3 regions of the Delftia sp. WSY_10 genome follow, and region 1 is predicted to be linked to each of the others. Evidence: predicted binding sites of a transcription regulator. Region 1 holds the regulator's gene; each other region holds the start of a gene.
What was found. Region 1 encodes LexA, which represses DNA repair genes until DNA is damaged. Its sites were predicted from a motif close to ACTGTATNNNNATACAGT; they were not measured.
Positions count from the first base shown of each region.

Region 2: ACF8ML_RS14270 (DNA topoisomerase IV subunit B) is a predicted target of LexA. The motif match lies at 2,595-2,612, and genes of this name have one in related genera.
Region 3: ACF8ML_RS11645 (putative DNA modification/repair radical SAM protein) is a predicted target of LexA. The motif match lies at 2,698-2,715, and genes of this name have one in related genera.

Region 1 covers NZ_JBICKY010000053.1:232,070-237,805, forward strand. The annotation lists gene ACF8ML_RS22220 (MFS transporter) at 1-1,144, shown strand, start outside; gene ACF8ML_RS22225 (hypothetical protein) at 1,228-1,635, opposite strand; gene lexA (transcriptional repressor LexA) at 1,798-2,472, opposite strand; gene ACF8ML_RS22235 (asparaginase) at 2,571-3,560, shown strand; gene adk (adenylate kinase) at 3,651-4,307, opposite strand; gene kdsB (3-deoxy-manno-octulosonate cytidylyltransferase) at 4,564-5,358, opposite strand; gene ACF8ML_RS22250 (Trm112 family protein) at 5,412-5,594, opposite strand; gene lpxK (tetraacyldisaccharide 4'-kinase) at 5,659-5,736, opposite strand, start outside.
Region 2 covers NZ_JBICKY010000032.1:108,135-113,870, forward strand. The annotation lists gene ACF8ML_RS14265 (lytic transglycosylase domain-containing protein) at 1-573, opposite strand, end outside; gene ACF8ML_RS14270 (DNA topoisomerase IV subunit B) at 579-2,561, opposite strand; gene ACF8ML_RS14275 (MFS transporter) at 2,732-3,958, shown strand; gene ACF8ML_RS14280 (hypothetical protein) at 3,960-4,109, shown strand; gene ACF8ML_RS14285 (bifunctional 2-polyprenyl-6-hydroxyphenol methylase/3-demethylubiquinol 3-O-methyltransferase UbiG) at 4,177-4,746, shown strand; gene dapA (4-hydroxy-tetrahydrodipicolinate synthase) at 4,822-5,718, shown strand.
Region 3 covers NZ_JBICKY010000021.1:117,030-122,765, reverse strand. The annotation lists gene ACF8ML_RS11655 (DUF5691 domain-containing protein) at 1-778, opposite strand, end outside; gene ACF8ML_RS11650 (SWIM zinc finger family protein) at 775-2,235, opposite strand; gene ACF8ML_RS11645 (putative DNA modification/repair radical SAM protein) at 2,717-4,036, shown strand; gene ACF8ML_RS11640 (TIGR03915 family putative DNA repair protein) at 4,052-4,891, shown strand; gene purL (phosphoribosylformylglycinamidine synthase) at 4,970-5,736, opposite strand, start outside.

The sequences.
Region 1 (5,736 bases):
TGCCATCAACGACCTCTACCAGGGACTGGTTCCTGCGCTGTTGCCCTTCATGGTGCTGGAGCGCGGCTACAGCTATACGGAAGCCAGCGGCCTGATGCTGGCGGCCACGGGCCTGTCGAGCATGGTCCAGCCGCTGTTCGGCCTGTATGCCGACCGGTCGCCACGGCCCTGGATGGTGCCGGCCGGCTTTGTGGTGGCCGCCCTGGGCCTGGCCCTGGTGGGCATGAGCCCGGACTACTGGGTCAGCTGGTTGGCTGCCGTGCTGTGCGGCCTGGGGATCGCGGCCTACCATCCGTCCGCAACGGTGGCGGCCCGCATGGCGGGCGGCAGCTCGCAGAAGGCGATGAGCGTGTTTTCGGTGGGCGGAACGGCGGGGGCATCGTTCGCTCCCATGCTGGCTGCGGCCGTGGTGGGCGCAGGCGCCTTGCACCGCAGCTGGATGCTGGCCCTGCCTGCAGCGGCCATGCTGGTGCTCTGGTATGCCTGTACTTGGCGGGATGGAGCCAAGGACCATTGCGCCACCCGGCGCCTGGCCGTGGCTCAGGGCGAATTGCCCGCCAACCACTGGCGCGCCTTCTTCCTGCTGTGCGGGGTCATCGTCTGCTGGTCGATTCCCTATGTGACGGTGCTGTCCACCCTGCCCATGTTCGTGACGCGCGAGCTGGGCGGCTCGGACTTCATGGGAGCGGCCACGCTGACCTCATTCACAGCCGCTGCGGCGGTGGGCACTTTGCTGGGGGGCACGCTTGCAGATCGCCGGGGGCGCATGCAGGCCATCCGCGCCGGCTACCTGTTGGCATTGCCTGCTCTGGCGGCCCTGGCCCTGGCCTCCACGCCATGGATGGCGCTGGCCTGCACCATGGCCCTGGGCGTGTGCATGTTTCTTCCGTTTGCCGCCCAGGTCACGCTGGCCCAGGACTATCTGCCGCGCAACCAGGCCACGGCCAGCGGGCTGACCCTGGGGCTGGCCATGTCGATAGGCGGCATGGTGGCGCCGTTGTTCGGCATGCTGTCCGATGCGCGCGGACTGCGTTTTTCGTTGAGCGTCGTGCTGTGCATTCTGTGCGTTGCCGCGGCGCAGGCGTGGTGCATGCGCAATCGGCGCAGCGAGGGGAGTGCTGCACCGGCGGCTGTCAGGGCCTGATGCGCAGCCCCTGCCGCTGGGCAAGGCAAGAGACAGGCCCGGGCTCTCGCAGACCGGGTGGACGGGTTGGTCTCAGGGCGACCTCAGGCCGGTGTCTGCGCGCCGTGCGCTTCCATGCGTTCCAGGGCGGCACAGACATCGGCCATGCGGCCCGAGATGAACAGGCATTCGGGCTGCTCCTGCGGCGAGCGCTGGATGATGCGCAGACCCGAAGGCAGGGCCTGATCTGCCGGAAGGGAGGGCAGTTCGGGTTGCAGGGGCAGCAGCAGCTGCGCATCCCTGTGTTCTGGCAGCCGTGCTGACTTGCTGCGCCGCTGCTGGCTGCGGCGGCGTGCCTTGCTGAAGGACAGGATGGTCGCCTGCTCGGATTGCACAGGCGATTCGGGCTGGATGGTGCGCATGGCGGGCTCCATGGCGGCGGCGGGCAGGCGAATGCCCTGTGCCAGGCGCAGGAAGGACAGAGAAGACAGTGTTGGCAGAGCGAATCCCATGTGACGACTCCTGTTGGCGTATTTCAAAGAGGCATGGACACAGGCAGGATTGCGGTTTGCGGGCAAAGCTCCGCCCAGGGCGAAGCTGCAAGGCTTCGCGCCTACCACCTGGGCGGTGCATGAAGTAGGGGGTGGCAACCCGTGCAGGGCTGCCTGTCCGGTTTACATGGACATGCTGTTGCGGATCAGCCCCACGGCCAGGCCTTCAATGGCAAAGGCCTCTTCGGGAGCGACGCGGATCACCGGGTAATCGGGGTTTTCCGGCAGGAGCTCCACGCCCTGCGTGGTGCGGCGCAGGCGCTTGACGGTGACTTCATCTCCCAGGCGTGCCACGACGATCTGCCCGTTGCGGGCTTCATGCGCGGACTGCACGGCCAGCAGATCGCCGTCCATGATGCCCGCGTCGCGCATGGACATGCCGCGCACGCGCAGCAGATAGTCCGGGCGGACCTGGAACAGGCTGGGTTCGACGGAATAGGTCTGGTCGATATGTTCCTGGGCGAGAATGGGCGAGCCCGCCGCAACGCGGCCCACCAGCGGCAGCATCAGCGGCGCCAGGGCCGACAGCGGCAGCCCGAAGCTGGTGCCGCGTGCGGCATTGATGTTGCGCACGGTGTCGGTACGCAGGCGAATGCCGCGGGAGGTGCCGCTGACCAGTTCGATCACGCCTTTGCGGGCCAGGGCCTGCAGATGTTCCTCTGCTGCGTTGGCGGACTTGAAGCCCAGCGTGTTGGCGATTTCCGCGCGGGTGGGGGGCGCGCCCGTGCGGGAGATGGCGGCCTGGATCAGGTCCAGGATCTGTTGCTGGCGGGCGGTGAGCTTGGGATGGTCGAGCATGGCGTGCGTCCGGTCCTTGAATTCAGATGGCAGGCAGAGAAGTCATCTGATGATTTATACAGTATCTGTATTTTTAACCAGTTTTCCAAGAGGTGCAAGTGGGGCAGTCAAAGTTGGTGATTCTTGGCACGGGCGGCACCATCGCCGGCCGGGCGGATTCGCAGTCGCAGGCAGTGGGATACAAGGCCGGACAGATCACGGTGCAGTCGCTGCTCGATGCCGTGCCGGATCTGGAGCAGCAGGCGCTGGGGCCTGTGCAGACGCAGCAGATCGCGCAGGTGGACAGCAAGGATATGGACTGGTCCGTGTGGCGCGCATTGCTGCGTGCCTGCACGCAGGCGCTGGAGGATGCGGACACACGCGCCGTGGTGATCACGCATGGAACGGACACGCTGGAAGAGACGGCCTGGCTGCTGCACAGCCTGCTGCCTGCCGCCAAGCCCATAGTGCTCACTTGCGCCATGCGCCCGGCCACGGCCCTGCTGGCCGACGGACCGCAGAATCTGCGCGATGCCGTGACCGTGGCCGCCAGCGGCGGGCGCAGCGGTGTGTGGGTGGTGGCCGGCGGCGAGGTGCATGCGGCGGCCCAGGTGCAAAAGGGCCACCCTTACCGACTGCAGGCCATGCGCTCCATGGAAGGTGGCCCGCAGGCCGTGGTGGAGGAAGGACGCGTGCGCTGGCTGGTGCCTGATGCGCCGGTCACGCCGGTCGCCCCCGTTGCGCGGATGGTGACTTCCGCTCCCGCTCTGTCTGACCTGCTGGCGCTGGATGAGCTGCCCTGGGTCGAGGTGGTGTTCAGCGGTGCCCTGGCGCGTGCCTGCGGCGTGGATGCGCTGGTGGCCGCAGGCGTGCGCGGCATCGTGGTGGCCGGCACGGGCAATGCGACCATTCACGAAAGCATGGAAGCGGCCTTGCTGCGTGCGCGCGACAAAGGCGTCTGGATCTGGCGGGGCACGCGCTGCGCCGAAGGCCTGCCCGTTGCCTCGGGGCTTGGCACGGACCCCGCAGAGGCCGATCTGGTCCAACTGCCCGTGGCCAAGGCGCGGATTGCCATGATGCTGGCGCTGGCCGCGCAGCCGCGCGACTGATCCTCCGGGCGTCGCCGGCGCTTCAGATGCAGGCGGGCAACAAAAAAGCACCCGGCGGGTGCTTTTCTGGGGTCTGGCGCATGGCCTGCGTCATTCAGCCAGTGCTGCGAGGGCGCGCTGGGTGATGTCTTCCACCGAGCCCAGGCCGCTGATGGCGCGGTACTTGGGGGCTGCTGCGGCTTCCTTCTCGGCCCAGGCGCGGTAGTAGTCCACCAGCGGGCGGGTCTGGCTGCTGTAGACGTCCAGGCGCTTCTTGACCGTTTCTTCCTTGTCGTCCTCGCGCTGCACCAGCGGCTCGCCGGTCACGTCGTCCAGGCCTTCGACCTTGGGCGGGTTGAACGTGACGTGGTAGGTGCGGCCCGAAGCGGGGTGGGAGCGGCGGCCGCTCATGCGCTCGATGATGGCATCGAAGGGCACATCGATCTCGAGCACGTAGTCCAGCTTCACGCCGGCGGCCTTCATGGCGTCGGCCTGGGGAATGGTGCGGGGAAATCCGTCGAACAGGAAGCCGTTGGCGCAATCGGGCTGGGCAATGCGCTCCTTGACCAGATTGATGATCAGGTCGTCGCTGACCAGTTGGCCGGCGTCCATCACGGCCTTGGCCTGCTGGCCCAGGGGCGTGCCGGCCTTGACGGCGGCACGCAGCATGTCACCGGTGGAGATCTGGGGAATGCCGTACTTCTGGCAGATGAAAGCGGCTTGCGTGCCTTTGCCGGCGCCGGGTGCGCCCAACAAAATCAGTTTCATGGAAGTCCTTGAGGAGAGTAGAAATTCTTGTCTGCCGGATCGGCCCACCGGGGCGGACAGTCCATGCGTCATATTTTTGTCGCGGGCAAGGATAGCACGCACAGGGCCAACACTGGCTTACACGCACGGGGCAAAACTGTCGCCTGTGCAATCGCCAAAACCTGCGTTTTGCTGTCCGACAAAACCGCATGGGCGGCGTTGCTGCAAATGGCGATGCCCGGCATCGCCATTTGTGCGTTTTCAGCGGCCGGCCGATTCAGGCCGGCGGGTTGGACAGCTGGGCGCGCACCCGCTCCAGATCCTCGCGCGTGTCCACGCCAGGGCCGGGTGCATGGGGTGTGACATGGACGGCGATGCGGTGGCCGTGCCACAGCGCACGCAACTGCTCCAGGGCCTCCAGTGCCTCGGTGGGTGCCTGGGAAAGCTGGGGGAAGCTGCGCAGGAAGCCGGCGCGATAGCTGTAGATGCCGATGTGGCGCAGCGGTGCGAAGCCGGGGTGGCCCAACGCTGCCGATGCCGTCTCCCACCATGCCTGGTCCGCATGCTCGCGCGCGAAGGGAATGGGCGCACGGCTGAAATAGTGGGCCATGCCCTGGGCATCGCAGACGACCTTGACCACGTTCGGGTTGACGAAGTCGGCAAGGCTGTCAATGGCATGCGCCGCTGTTCCCATGCTGGCCGAAGGTTGCCGGGGCAGCAGGGCGGCCACGGCGTCGATGAGTTCGGGGGCGATCAGCGGCTCGTCGCCCTGGACATTGACCACGATGTCATCGCCATCGAGACCCAGCAGCGCGCAGGCCTCGGCCAGTCGGTCGCTGCCGCTGGCATGGTCGTTGCGCGTGAGCACGGCCGCCACGCCATGCGCGGCACAGGCGGCGAGGATGCTTTCGTCATCGGCTGCGACCACGCACCGTGCGGCGCCGCTGCGGCTGGCGCGCTGTGCCACGCGCACGACCATGGGAAGCCCTGCAATGTCGGCCAGGGGCTTGCCCGGCAGGCGGCTGGAAGACAGGCGGGCGGGAATCAGAACCGTGAAGGGCGCGGAGGACATGGTGCGTGCAGGAGTGAGGCGAAGGCGTGGGGCGGCGCAGGTGATGGGAAAAATCAGTCCTCGATCTCGTCGTCGTCCAGCGTGCGGGCCTCGGTTTCCAGCAGCACGGGAATGCCGTCGCGCACCGGGTAGGCCAGGCGCGCGCTGCGCGAGACCAGTTCCTGGTGCTCGCGGTCAAAGCGCAGCGGGCCTTTGGTGACGGGGCAGACCAGCAGTTCGAGAAGTTTGGCGTCCATGGCGGATCCTGTGTTTTGAAGGGAAAGGGCGGGCCGTGGCAGCCAGCCGAGACGGAGATGATAGTCAGGCGGGGCAGGGGCGCAGTGCCTGCAGCCGCTCATCCAGCAGCGCCCAGAAATCCGCCGGCAGCTGCAATTGCAG
Region 2 (5,736 bases), on a different contig from region 1:
CAGTTGCTGCTGCACGCTGCGCTGGCGGCTGGCCTCCACGCCGAAGCGCTGGGCCGTGGCGGGCATCAGCTGCATCAGGCCGACTGCGCCCTTGGGCGAGATGGCCTGCGCGTCAAAGCCCGACTCGACGGCAATCACGGCCTTGAGCAGGTCGTAGTCCACCCCCGTGTGGTCCGCCGCCTTGCGCAGGTGGCCGCGCACGCTCTTGTAGCGCGGCGAGATGTCGAAGAAGCTTTGCATCCGCGTGCTCGCCTGCAGCCTGCGCCCGGCATCGCTGCCGCCGTCATCGTCGGCAGCGGCCTCGGCTTCCACCAGCGGGGGCTTGAGTCCCTGCTCGGTGCTGTCATACAGCGAGCCGCGGAAGTAGAGCTTGTAGCGCTCGTCCAGCGCCTGCGCGGCGAAGTGCGTGATGCCGCGCTCGTCCACGAAGGCCCAGAGATCGGCATGCGCGGGCTGCGCCACCCCCCACAGCGCCAGGGCCGCGCCCAGCGCTGCAAGCGCGCGCGCGGCAGCGGCGCGCGCAGGGTGCGGGCGGTGCGGAAGGTGCTGTGGGGCAGCCGGGCGCAGGGGCATGGGGATCAGATATCCACTTCGATGGCGTCGCCGTGCAACTCCATCAGCTCGCGGCGCGCCGCAGCCTCGCCCTTGCCCATCAGCTTGGTGACGACCTGCTCGGCCGCCGCAAAGTCCAGATTCATGAACTGCACGGGCAGCAGGCGGCGCGTGTCGGGGTTGAGCGTGGTTTCCCACAGCTGCTCGGCATTCATCTCGCCCAGGCCCTTGAAGCGGCTGATCTGGCATTTCTCGCGCGGCACGCCATCCTTGGCGGACTTGTCGAGGATGGCGGTCAGCTCGCCCTCGTCCAGCGCGTACATCTTGGCTGCTGGCTTCTTGCCCCGCGCAGGCACATCGACGCGGAACAGCGGCGGCAGCGCCACATGGATGTGGCCGGCCTCGATGAGCTTGGGGAAGTGGCGGAAGAACAGCGTGAGCAGCAGCACCTGGATGTGCGAGCCGTCCACGTCGGCATCCGAAAGAATGCAGATCTTGCCGTAGCGCAGGCCGGACAGGTCGGGCGTGTCATGGGGGCCATGCGGGTCCACGCCGATGGCCACCGAGATGTCGTGGATCTCGTTGTTGGCGAACAGGCGGTCACGGTCGACTTCCCAGGTGTTGAGCACCTTGCCGCGCAGGGGCAGCACGGCCTGGGTTTCCTTGTCGCGTCCCATCTTGGCGCTGCCGCCGGCCGAGTCGCCCTCGACCAGGAAGACCTCGTTCAGGCTCAGGTCGCGGCTTTCGCAATCGGTGAGCTTGCCGGGCAGCACGGCCACGCCCGAGCCCTTGCGCTTTTCGACCTTCTGGCCCGCCTTCTGGCGGGTCTGGGCGGCCTTGATGGCGATCTCGGCCAGCTTGCGGCCCCATTCCACATGCTCGTTGAGCCACAGCTCCAGCGCAGGGCGAACGTAGCCGCTGACCAGGCGCACGGCATCGCGCGAGTTCAGGCGCTCCTTGATCTGGCCCTGGAACTGCGGGTCCAGCACCTTGGCATTGAGCACGTAGCTGGCGCGCGCGAAGACGTCGTCAGGCATGAGCTTGACGCCCTTGGGCAGCAGCGAATGCATCTCGATGAAGGCCTTGACCGCCTGGAACAGGCCGTCGCGCAGGCCGCTGTCGTGCGTGCCGCCGGCCGTGGTGGGGATCAGGTTGACATAGCTTTCGCGCAGCGGCGCGCCATCCTCGGTGAAGGCCACGCACCAGGCGGCGCCCTCGCCTTCGGCAAAGCTGTCGTGGTTGCGGTCGGCAAAGCCCTCGCCTTCGAACAGGGGGATGACGGCCTCGCCATGCAGGCTTTGCTGCAGATAGTCGCGCAGGCCGCCCTTGAACTGCCAGGTCTGGGTGTCGCGCGTCTTCTCGTTGACCAGGGTCACCGACACGCCGGGCATGAGCACGGCCTTGCTGCGCAGCAGATGCATCAGCTCGCCCATGGGCAGCTGGGAGGATTCGAAGTAGCGGGCATCGGGCCACACGCGCACGGTCGTGCCCTGCTTGCGCTCGCCCGCGGCCAGCGGCCGCGACTGCAGGGGCTCGACCACGTCGCCGCCCGAGAAGGCGATGGTGGCCACCTTGCCCTCGCGGTGGATGCAGGCCTCAAGGCGCGTGGCCAGCGCATTCGTGACCGAGACGCCCACGCCATGCAGGCCGCCCGAGAAGCTGTAGGCGCCGCCCTTGCCCTTGTCGAACTTGCCGCCCGCATGCAGGCGGGTGAAGACCAGTTCCACCACGGGCGCCTTTTCCTCGGGGTGCATGCCGAAGGGGATGCCCCGGCCGTCGTCCTCGACGCTGTAGGAGCCGTCGGAATGCAGGGTGAAGCGGATTTTCTTGCCGAAGCCGGCCAGCGCCTCGTCGGCCGCGTTGTCGATCACCTCCTGCAGCACATGCAGGGGGTTGTCGGTGCGCGTGTACATGCCGGGACGCTGCTTGACGGGCTCCAGGCCCTTGAGCACGCGTATCGAGCCTTCGGAGTATTCGCTGGCGGAAGTGGGAGATGGTTTGACTGCCATGGGGGCGGATTGTAGTGCGCAGCCCGGCTCAGTGCTGGATACATTCACAGTCATTGACATTGACTATCCCGAAAAAGCCAGTGCCGCCAAGGGCTACGAAGTGCCGCGCTGGCGCATGGGCGACCCACGCGTCGCAGCGCAAAACCCGGAGTTTCGCTAAAGTTTGCCGCATGCACAAAAACAACCAACCCATGTCCATGGTGCAGATACTGCTGTGCGGGGGCGCAGTCGTGACGCTGTCCATGGGAATCCGGCACGGCTTCGGCCTGTGGCTGCAGCCCATCACCCAGGAGATGGGCTGGACGCGCGAGTCCTTCGCGCTGGCCATTGCCATCCAGAACCTGTCCTGGGGCGTGCTCGGCATCTTCGGCGGCATGCTGGCCGACCGCTTCGGCGCCTTCCGCGTGCTCCTGGTGGGCGCGCTGCTGTATGCGCTGGGCCTGGCCGGCATGGCCATGGCGCCCACGACAACCTGGTTCGCCCTGACGGCCGGCGTGGTGATAGGCGCAGCCCAGGCCGGCACCACCTATGCCGTGATCTACGGCGTGCTGGGCCGCCAGATTCCCGTGGCGCGGCGCAGCTGGGCCATGGGCGTGACGGCGGCGGCGGGCTCCTTCGGCCAGTTCTTCATGGTGCCCGTGGAAGGCAGCCTGATCTCGAACTTCGGCTGGTCCAACGCCCTGCTGCTGCTGTCGCTGTGCGCCCTGATGATCATTCCACTGGCCTTCGGCCTGCGCGAGCCGGGCTTCACGGCCGGCAATACCCGACCCGTGCGCGACCAGAGCGCGGGCCAGGCCGTCGCCGAAGCGCTGCGCACGCCCAGCTTCGTGCTGCTGACGGCCGGCTACTTCGTCTGCGGCTTCCAGGTGATGTTCATCGGCGTGCACATGCCCAGCTACCTCAAGGACTACGGCCTGGCACCGCAGGTGGCCAGCATCTCGCTGGCGCTGGTGGGGCTGTTCAACATCGTTGGCACCTACGTGGCCGGCAACCTGGGCCAGCGCCTGCCCAAGCGCTACCTGCTGTCCACCATCTACTTCACGCGCTCGGTGGTGATCGTGCTCTTCCTGCTCGCGCCGCTGACGCCCTGGTCGGTCTACATCTTCTCTGCCGCCATGGGCCTGCTGTGGCTGTCCACCGTGCCGCTGACCAACGCCACCGTGGCCCAGATCTTCGGCGTGCAGCATCTGTCCATGTTGAGCGGCATGGTGTTCTTCAGCCACCAGGTCGGCAGCTTCCTGGGCGTCTGGCTGGGCGGCTATCTGTATGACCACACGGGCAGCTACCAGGTGGTGTGGTACCTGGCCATCGGCCTGGGCGTGGCCGCCGGCCTGCTGAACCTGCCGATACGCGAAGCCCCGGTGGCAAGGCCGCGTGCAGCGCAGGCGGCGGCCTGACATGACGACAGCCACCACGCCCCGCCCACAGCTGCTGCGCAGGCTGGCGCTGTGGGCCGCCGTGCTGCTGGTGCTGGGCCTGGTCTTCATGCTCTATCTGCAGCCCGAGTTCATGCTGGGCATGGCCGACCAGCTCTGGGCCTGCTTCTGAAATTGAAGCGCGGCAAAGGCCTGGCGGCACAATGGCGGCCGCTTTCAATTCATTTCCGAAATTTCACATGCACGCAGCCACGCCGCCTTCGCCCTGGATCCAACGCTGGTCGCATCTTCTGGCACCCGAGGCCACCGTGCTCGACGTGGCCTGCGGCCCTGGCCGCCACATGCGCTGGTTCCATGCACGCGGCCATGCAGTGACGGGCGTGGACCGCGACGCCCAGGCCCTGGCCGGCCTGCAGGGCGTGGGCGAGCTGCTGTGCGCCGACATTGAAAACGGCCCCTGGCCCCTGCCCGGCAGGCAGTTCGGCGCCGTGGTCGTGACCCACTATCTGTGGCGCCCGCTGTGGCCGTCGCTGCTGGACAGCGTGGCCCCCGGCGGCGTGCTGCTGTACGAAACCTTTGCCCAGGGCAACGAGGCCTTCGGCAAGCCTTCCCGGCCCGATTTCCTGCTGGCGCCCGGCGAGCTGCTGCAGGCCTGCGCGGGCTGGCACATCGTGGCCTACGAGCACGGCCAGCTGGGCGAGCCCGATCGCGTGGTCCAGCGCATTGCGGCACTGCGCCCCGATGCAACAGGCCGGGAACCCGTGGCCATGCTGGCGCATCAGAAGGCGTCAGGCTCTGCAATCGCCTGAATCCCTACAGGCGACCGCCTTGGGCCTGCCTCCGACACTCGTTAGAATGATCCTTTCCCGTTTTTTCTTGCGGACATGACATCCTCCTCCGTCGCTCTCACTGGCAGCATCGTTGCCCTCATCACGCCCATGCACGAGGACGGTAGTGTTGACTACCCGGCGCTGCGAAAACTCATCGACTGGCATGTGGCCGAGGGCACGGACTGCATCGGCGTGGTGGGAACGACAGGCGAATCCCCCACCGTCAACGTGGAGGAACACTGCGAAATCATCCGCGTGTCCGTCGAGCAGGCTGCGGGCCGCGTTCCCGTGATGGCCGGCTGCGGCGCCAACAGCACGCACGAGGCCATCGAGCTGGCCCGCTACGCCAAGAAGGTCGGTGCCGACAGCCAGCTGCAGGTCGTGCCCTACTACAACAAGCCCACGCAGGAAGGCCAGTACCAGCATTTCAAGGCCATTGCCGAAGCGGTGGGCGACCTGCCTGTGGTGCTCTACAACGTGCCCGGCCGCTCGGTGGCCGACATGCAGCACGACACCGTGCTGCGCCTGGCGCAGATCCCCGCCATCATCGGCATCAAGGAAGCCACGGGCAACATCGAACGCGCCCAGTGGCTGATCCGTGAAGTGCCCGAAGGCTTCGGCGTGTACTCCGGCGATGATCCGACCGCTGTGGCACTGATGCTGTGCGGCGGCCACGGCAACATCAGCGTCACGGCCAACGTGGCGCCGCGCCTGATGAGCGATCTGTGCAAGGCGGCCCTGGCCGGCGACGTGCGCACCGCCATGGACATCCAGATGCGCCTGATGCCTGTGCACAAGAACCTCTTCGTCGAGGCCAACCCCATTCCCGTCAAGTGGGCCGCAGCCCGCCTGGGCCTTTGCGGCCCGGCCATGCGCCTGCCGATGACACCCCTGAGCAAGAATCTGGAAGCCACCGTGGAAGCCGCCCTGAGCTCCGCTGGCCTGCTGTGAGGCGCCCCGCCCCACCGA
Region 3 (5,736 bases), on a different contig from region 1:
TGCTGCGGTCGGACAGCAGTTTTTCGAGCAGCGGCTCGTCGTCCATGCCCAGCCCCACGGTCAGTGCCTGGACCATGGGCAGGCGCTCCTTGGCGCCCAGCTCCTTCAGGCTGCCTTCCAGCCGCGCACGGGCCTGGGCGGCATCGGCCGCGCGCTCGCTGCGCAGCAGGGCCACGCGCTGCTCGACCGAGCCCTCCTGCCAGACCAGTTCGGGGTCGGCGGTTTCCTCCACGCCGCTGGCATAGCTCCATTGCGGATTGAGCGCGCCCAGCCAGCGCCCGCGCTCGCCCAGCACCGGGGCCAGCCACTGGCGCAGCTCCACGGACTGGCGGCCCTGCTCCAGCGCAGGCACCAGCAGGTCATGGGGCAGGCGCTGGCCCGCCTGGTCCAGGGTGCGCAGCATCGAGGCCTGCAGCTCGAACGGCCCGTCCTTGAGCACGTCGCCCATCAAGGTCTGCAGGCGAGCATCGGCAGGCGCGGGGCGCGATTCTGCAGGCGCCGCGGCCGGCACGGCCAGCGGTGCCGGCAGGCGCACCTGCGCGCCGGGCTGCCAGCCTGCGCGCTCGAACACGGCCGCCACGGCGCTGGCGCGCAGCAGTTGCTGGGCGGGCGAGTCGCCGGGCAGGTCCGCCCGGGGCAGCAGCGCGGCCTGCACGGCCTGCTGCGACCACGGGGCAGACGGATCAACGCCCGAAGCCAGCGCAGGCGGCACGGCCAGCCGGTCCGAGCCGACCATGGCCGATTGCTGCAGCGCAGTCCAAAGTTGTGTGTTGCTCATACCGGTTCACCCTGGTTCTGCCAGATACATTGCCGGGCGCTTTCGCCCTCGCGGGCCTGCCAGGCGCTCAGCAGGCGCCAGCGGCCCACGGCCGGGCCGGGCTCCCATTCGCCAAACAGCTGCATGGGCGCGCCGCCGCTGAGCGCCAGCAGGCGCCAGGCTTCGGCATCGTCAATGGCCACGGGAACGGGTTGCACAGGCGCGGCAGTGCCGTCAGCAGACACGCCGGGCGCAGCCGCCGATGCGCCCGGCGCATCGGGCCAGGCCGCAAACCATTGGCCCTGGGCAGGCACCAGGCGCAACCCGTCCTGGCACAACGGCTGCGTGGCCTGCAGCGGGTTGGCGGCAATGCGCCGGCCCATCTGCTGCAGGACGTCGCCCACGGCCGAGGTGTCCAGCGGGCTGGCGCCCTCGGCAGGCAGCGCAGGCCCGTTGCCGTTGGCGGCAATGGCGCGCAGCGGCGCATGGCCCGGGTAGAAATTCAGCGCGCATCCGTAGCGATGGCCAGGCACCCAGGCCGATTCGAAGCCGCGCCCGCCCTGCGCATAGTCCAGCACCAGGGCCATGCGGCCCGTGCGCTGCCCGTGCAGCCAGACGCGGCGCTCCATGAGCCGGCCTTCGCGCTCGATCATGCGCAGGCCGGCCACCAGCCATTCGTCCTCGACCAGCTGGCCCCTGGCCTGCACTTCGGCCTTGTCCATGGGCCAGCCCAGCGCGGCCATCACGTCGGCCTTGACCTCGGGGCTCAGCGATTCACGGCGGCGCACGGCGTCGATGATCAGCTGCCAGTGGCCCAGCTGCACCAGCATGTCGCGCGGCCAGTCGCGGTGGCTGTCCACCAGATCCCGGCAGTCCTTGATGCGTGCCGCCATGCCCGTGGCCTGCGCATCAACCATGCGCGCGGCCATGGTGTTCCAGCGCTGGCGCATCTGGGAGTCGCCGGCCTGGTTGGCCAGGCCCGCGCGCACCATGTCCTGCATCCACAGCGACAGTTCCTGCAGGCCCGCCTCGACCTTGTCCCAGCGCTTGTCTTCGCGCCTGGCCTGCTGCCTGGCCGCAACCTCGGGATCGGGTGGCGGCTCGGCCGCCGCGGCGGCAGCCTTGGCCTCCTTCTTCTCGGCCTTTTCCTGGCGGCTGTCCAGCCAGCTCTGCACCCAGGCCGGTGGATCGCCGCCCTCGGTGACCTGGCCGCCCGCGCGCATCAGCATCAGCGCCAGCCCATGCTTGCAGGGGAACTTGCGGCTGGGGCAAGAGCATTTGAAGGAGGGGCCCGACAGGTCCACCTGGGTCTGGTAGGGCTTGCTGCCGCTGCCCTGGCACTCGCCCCACACCGCCACATCGTTGGCACCCATGGTGGGCCATTTGGCGGGCGATTGCAGCCCCTTGGCGGCCTTGCTGGAGGAAGCGTCCGGCGATAGCGCCAGCACTTCGCTCTCTGTTCCTAATACACGCGACACCGAAGCTCCCTCTCCAAGTGTTTGTCATCGCCAGGCGCATTGAATGAAGAAACGACCGCGCCCGGCAAGCCCGAAAGCCTATCAGCAATAGTTATCGGCAATTTGAAACAAATCACAACAACGTCAAACCTCTCTCCCATGAACCGGGAACCCCATGGCGCGCAGCCAGCTGCGCTATATCAGCGCATGCATTGATGGCACCAAGCCGTACCAGCCTTCAGGCATTGCAAAAAGACGCAGGAAACACGCATTCACCATTTCCTGCGATGCACATCGCCACCCATTGAAAGCAAGCACTCATTCCGCACTGAAAACGGTTTCATTCCATTGCACTGGCAACCATTGCAATCCGCTGGCCATTGCGATAGCCCGACAGTGCGTTCAAACCGGAGCCAGGCAAGGCCGGACCAGACCCTGGCTGGGGGATGGGCTCTCGAAAAACCGGATGTGCCAGGCAAATATACTGTATATTCATACAGCCATGGAGCTGCAACGCAAACTTTTCATCCTCGCCGACGCCGCCAAGTACGACGCCAGCTGCGCCTCCAGCGGATCGCAGGGGCGCGACTCGCTGGACGGCAAGGGCATGGGCTCGGTCACCGGCATGGGCATCTGCCACAGCTATGCGCCCGACGGGCGCTGCATCTCGCTGCTCAAGATCCTGCTGACCAATGTCTGCATCTTCGACTGCCGCTACTGCATCAACCGCAAGAGCTCCAACGTGCAGCGCGCCCGCTTCACGGTGGCCGAGGTGGTGCAGCTGACGCTGGACTTCTACCGGCGCAACTGCATCGAGGGGCTGTTCCTGTCCAGCGGCATCATCCGCTCCAGCGACTACACCATGGAGCAGTTGGTGGAAGTGGCCCGCCGCCTGCGCGAGGAGCATGACTTTCGCGGCTACATCCATCTGAAGACCATCCCGGATGCCGCCCCTGAATTGCTGGCCCAGGCAGGCCGCCATGCCGACCGCCTGAGCATCAATGTGGAACTGCCCACGGCCAGCGGCCTGGCGCAGTTCGCGCCTGAAAAGGACGGCCGGCGCATACGCCAGGCCATGCAGGGCGTGGACCGGCATGTGCAGGCCTGGCGCGCGGCCACGCGCGAGCAGCGCCAGGCGCAGTCCCTGCCCGGCGCGCCCGCGCAGCGCGCCGCCGTGCCGCGCTTTGCGCCGGGCGGGCAGAGCACGCAGATGATCGTGGGCGCCGACCACGCAACCGATGCCGACATCCTCGAATCCAGCCATACGCTGTATGCGGGCTACGGCCTGCGCCGCGTGTACTACTCGGCCTTCAGCCCCATTCCCGATGCCTCGCGCGACCTGCCGCCGCAGGCGCCGCCCCTCATGCGCGAGCACCGGCTCTACCAGGCCGACTGGCTGATGCGCTTTTACGGCTACGGGGCGGGCGAGATCGCGGCGGCCAGCCGCCACGGCATGCTGGACCTGGAGATCGACCCCAAGCTGGCCTGGGCACTGGCCAACCGCCAGCAGTTCCCCGTGGACCTCAACCGTGCTCCGCGCAGCCTGCTGCTGCGCGTGCCGGGCCTGGGCACGCAGACGGTGGACCGCCTGCTGGCGGCGCGCCGCGTGCGCAGGCTGCGGCTGGACGATCTGCTGCGGCTGCGCGCCCCCGTGCAAAAGGCCCTGCCCTTCGTGCTGATCGACGGCCACCGGCCCCTGCTGGGCGAGACCGACTCGGCCGCGCTGCGCACGCGGCTGATCGCGCAGTCGCAGGCCAGCCAGGCCCAGGCGCGGCACAGCGGCATGCGCGTGCAAAGCGCACTGCAGGCCAGCCTGTTCTAGAACCTGGAGCACGCCATGCACGGACAGGCCCTCACCATCGAACTCGACAGCCCTGACGACTGGCCCGGCTTTCGCGCAGCCTGCCGGGCGCTGCTGGCCCACGGCGCCGACCCCGCTCTGGTGCGCTGGCGGTGGCCCGACACGCGGGGTGCGCAGCCACTCGGCGCGGGGGTGGATCTGTTTTCCAGCGCGCCGCAGCAGGCCATGCCCGCCTCGGCACTCGCAGGGCTAGCCGGCCCCGGCGAGGCAGGGCTGTCCCTGTCGGACACCCAGATGTCCGCCCTGCGCCATGCCTGCATGCACCGCGCGGCAGGCCGCTTCGAGCTGTGCCACCGCTGGCTGGCGCGCATGCAGGCCCGGCCCGAACTGCGGCTGGATGCGCTGGATGCGGACTGGCGCGCCATCGAGGCCCTGGCCCGCCCCGTCTCGCGCGAGATCCACAAGATGCACGCCTTTGTGCGCTTTCGGACGACGCAGCGGCAGAACCTGCCCGAGCTGCACATCGCCTGGTTCGAGCCCGAGCACCACATCGTGCGCGCGGCGGCACCCTTCTTCTGCAAGCGCTTTGCCAACATGCACTGGGCCATCCTCACGCCGCAATGCAGCGTGCACTGGGACGGCCATGCGCTGCGCCTGGCGCCCGGCGCGCGCCGCAGCGATGCCCCGCCAGCCGACGCGGGCGAGGCCCTGTGGCTGACCTACTACGCCAGCACCTTCAACCCCTCGCGCCTGAAGGAGCAGGCCATGCTGCGCGAGATGCCGCGCCGCTACTGGCACAACCTGCCCGAGACGGTGCTGATCTCCACCCTGGTCCAGCAGGCCCGCGCGCGCACGGCGCAGATGCTGGCGCCGTAACGGCAGCCGCCAAAAAGAAACAGAAAAAAGAAAAGGCCCCAAAGGGCCTTTGTCTGCTTTGCAGCGTCGCTCAGTGCATCAGCCCAGCCACTTGCGGGCGTTGCGCCACACGCGCATCCAGGGGCTGAATTCCGACTTGTCGCCGTTGGTCCAGCTCATCTGCACGTTGCGGAACACGCGCTCGGGGTGGGGCATCATGGCCGTGAATCGGCCATCGGCCGTGGTCACTGCCGTCAGGCCGCCGGCCGATCCGTTGGGATTGAACGGGTACTGCTCGGTGGCCTTGCCGTGGTTGTCCACATAGCGCATGGAGGCGATGGCCTTGTCCGCATTGCCGCGGAAGCGGAAGTTGGCAAAGCCTTCGCCGTGGGCCACGGCGATGGGCAGGCGGCTGCCGGCCATGCCCTGCAGGAACAGGCTGGGCGACTCCAGCACTTCCACCATGGACAGGCGCGCCTCGAAGCGGTTGCTCTGGTTCTGCGTGAAACGCGGCCAGTCCTGGGCACCGGGAATGATGTCGGCCAGCTCGGCAAACATCTGGCAGCCGTTGCACACGCCCAGGCCGAAAGTGTCGCTGCGGCCGAAGAACTGCTGGAACTGCGCGGACAGGCTGTCGTTGAAGGTGATGGAGCGCGCCCAGCCGATGCCGGCGCCCAGCGTGTCGCCGTAGCTGAAGCCGCCGCAGGCCACCACGCCGGCGAAGTCCTGCAGCTGCGCGCGGCCGCTTTGCAGGTCGGTCATGTGCACGTCCACGGCGTCGAAGCCGGCCTCGGTGAAGGCGTAGGCCATTTCCACATGGGAGTTCACGCCCTGCTCGCGCAGCACGGCCACGCGGGGCCGCGCGC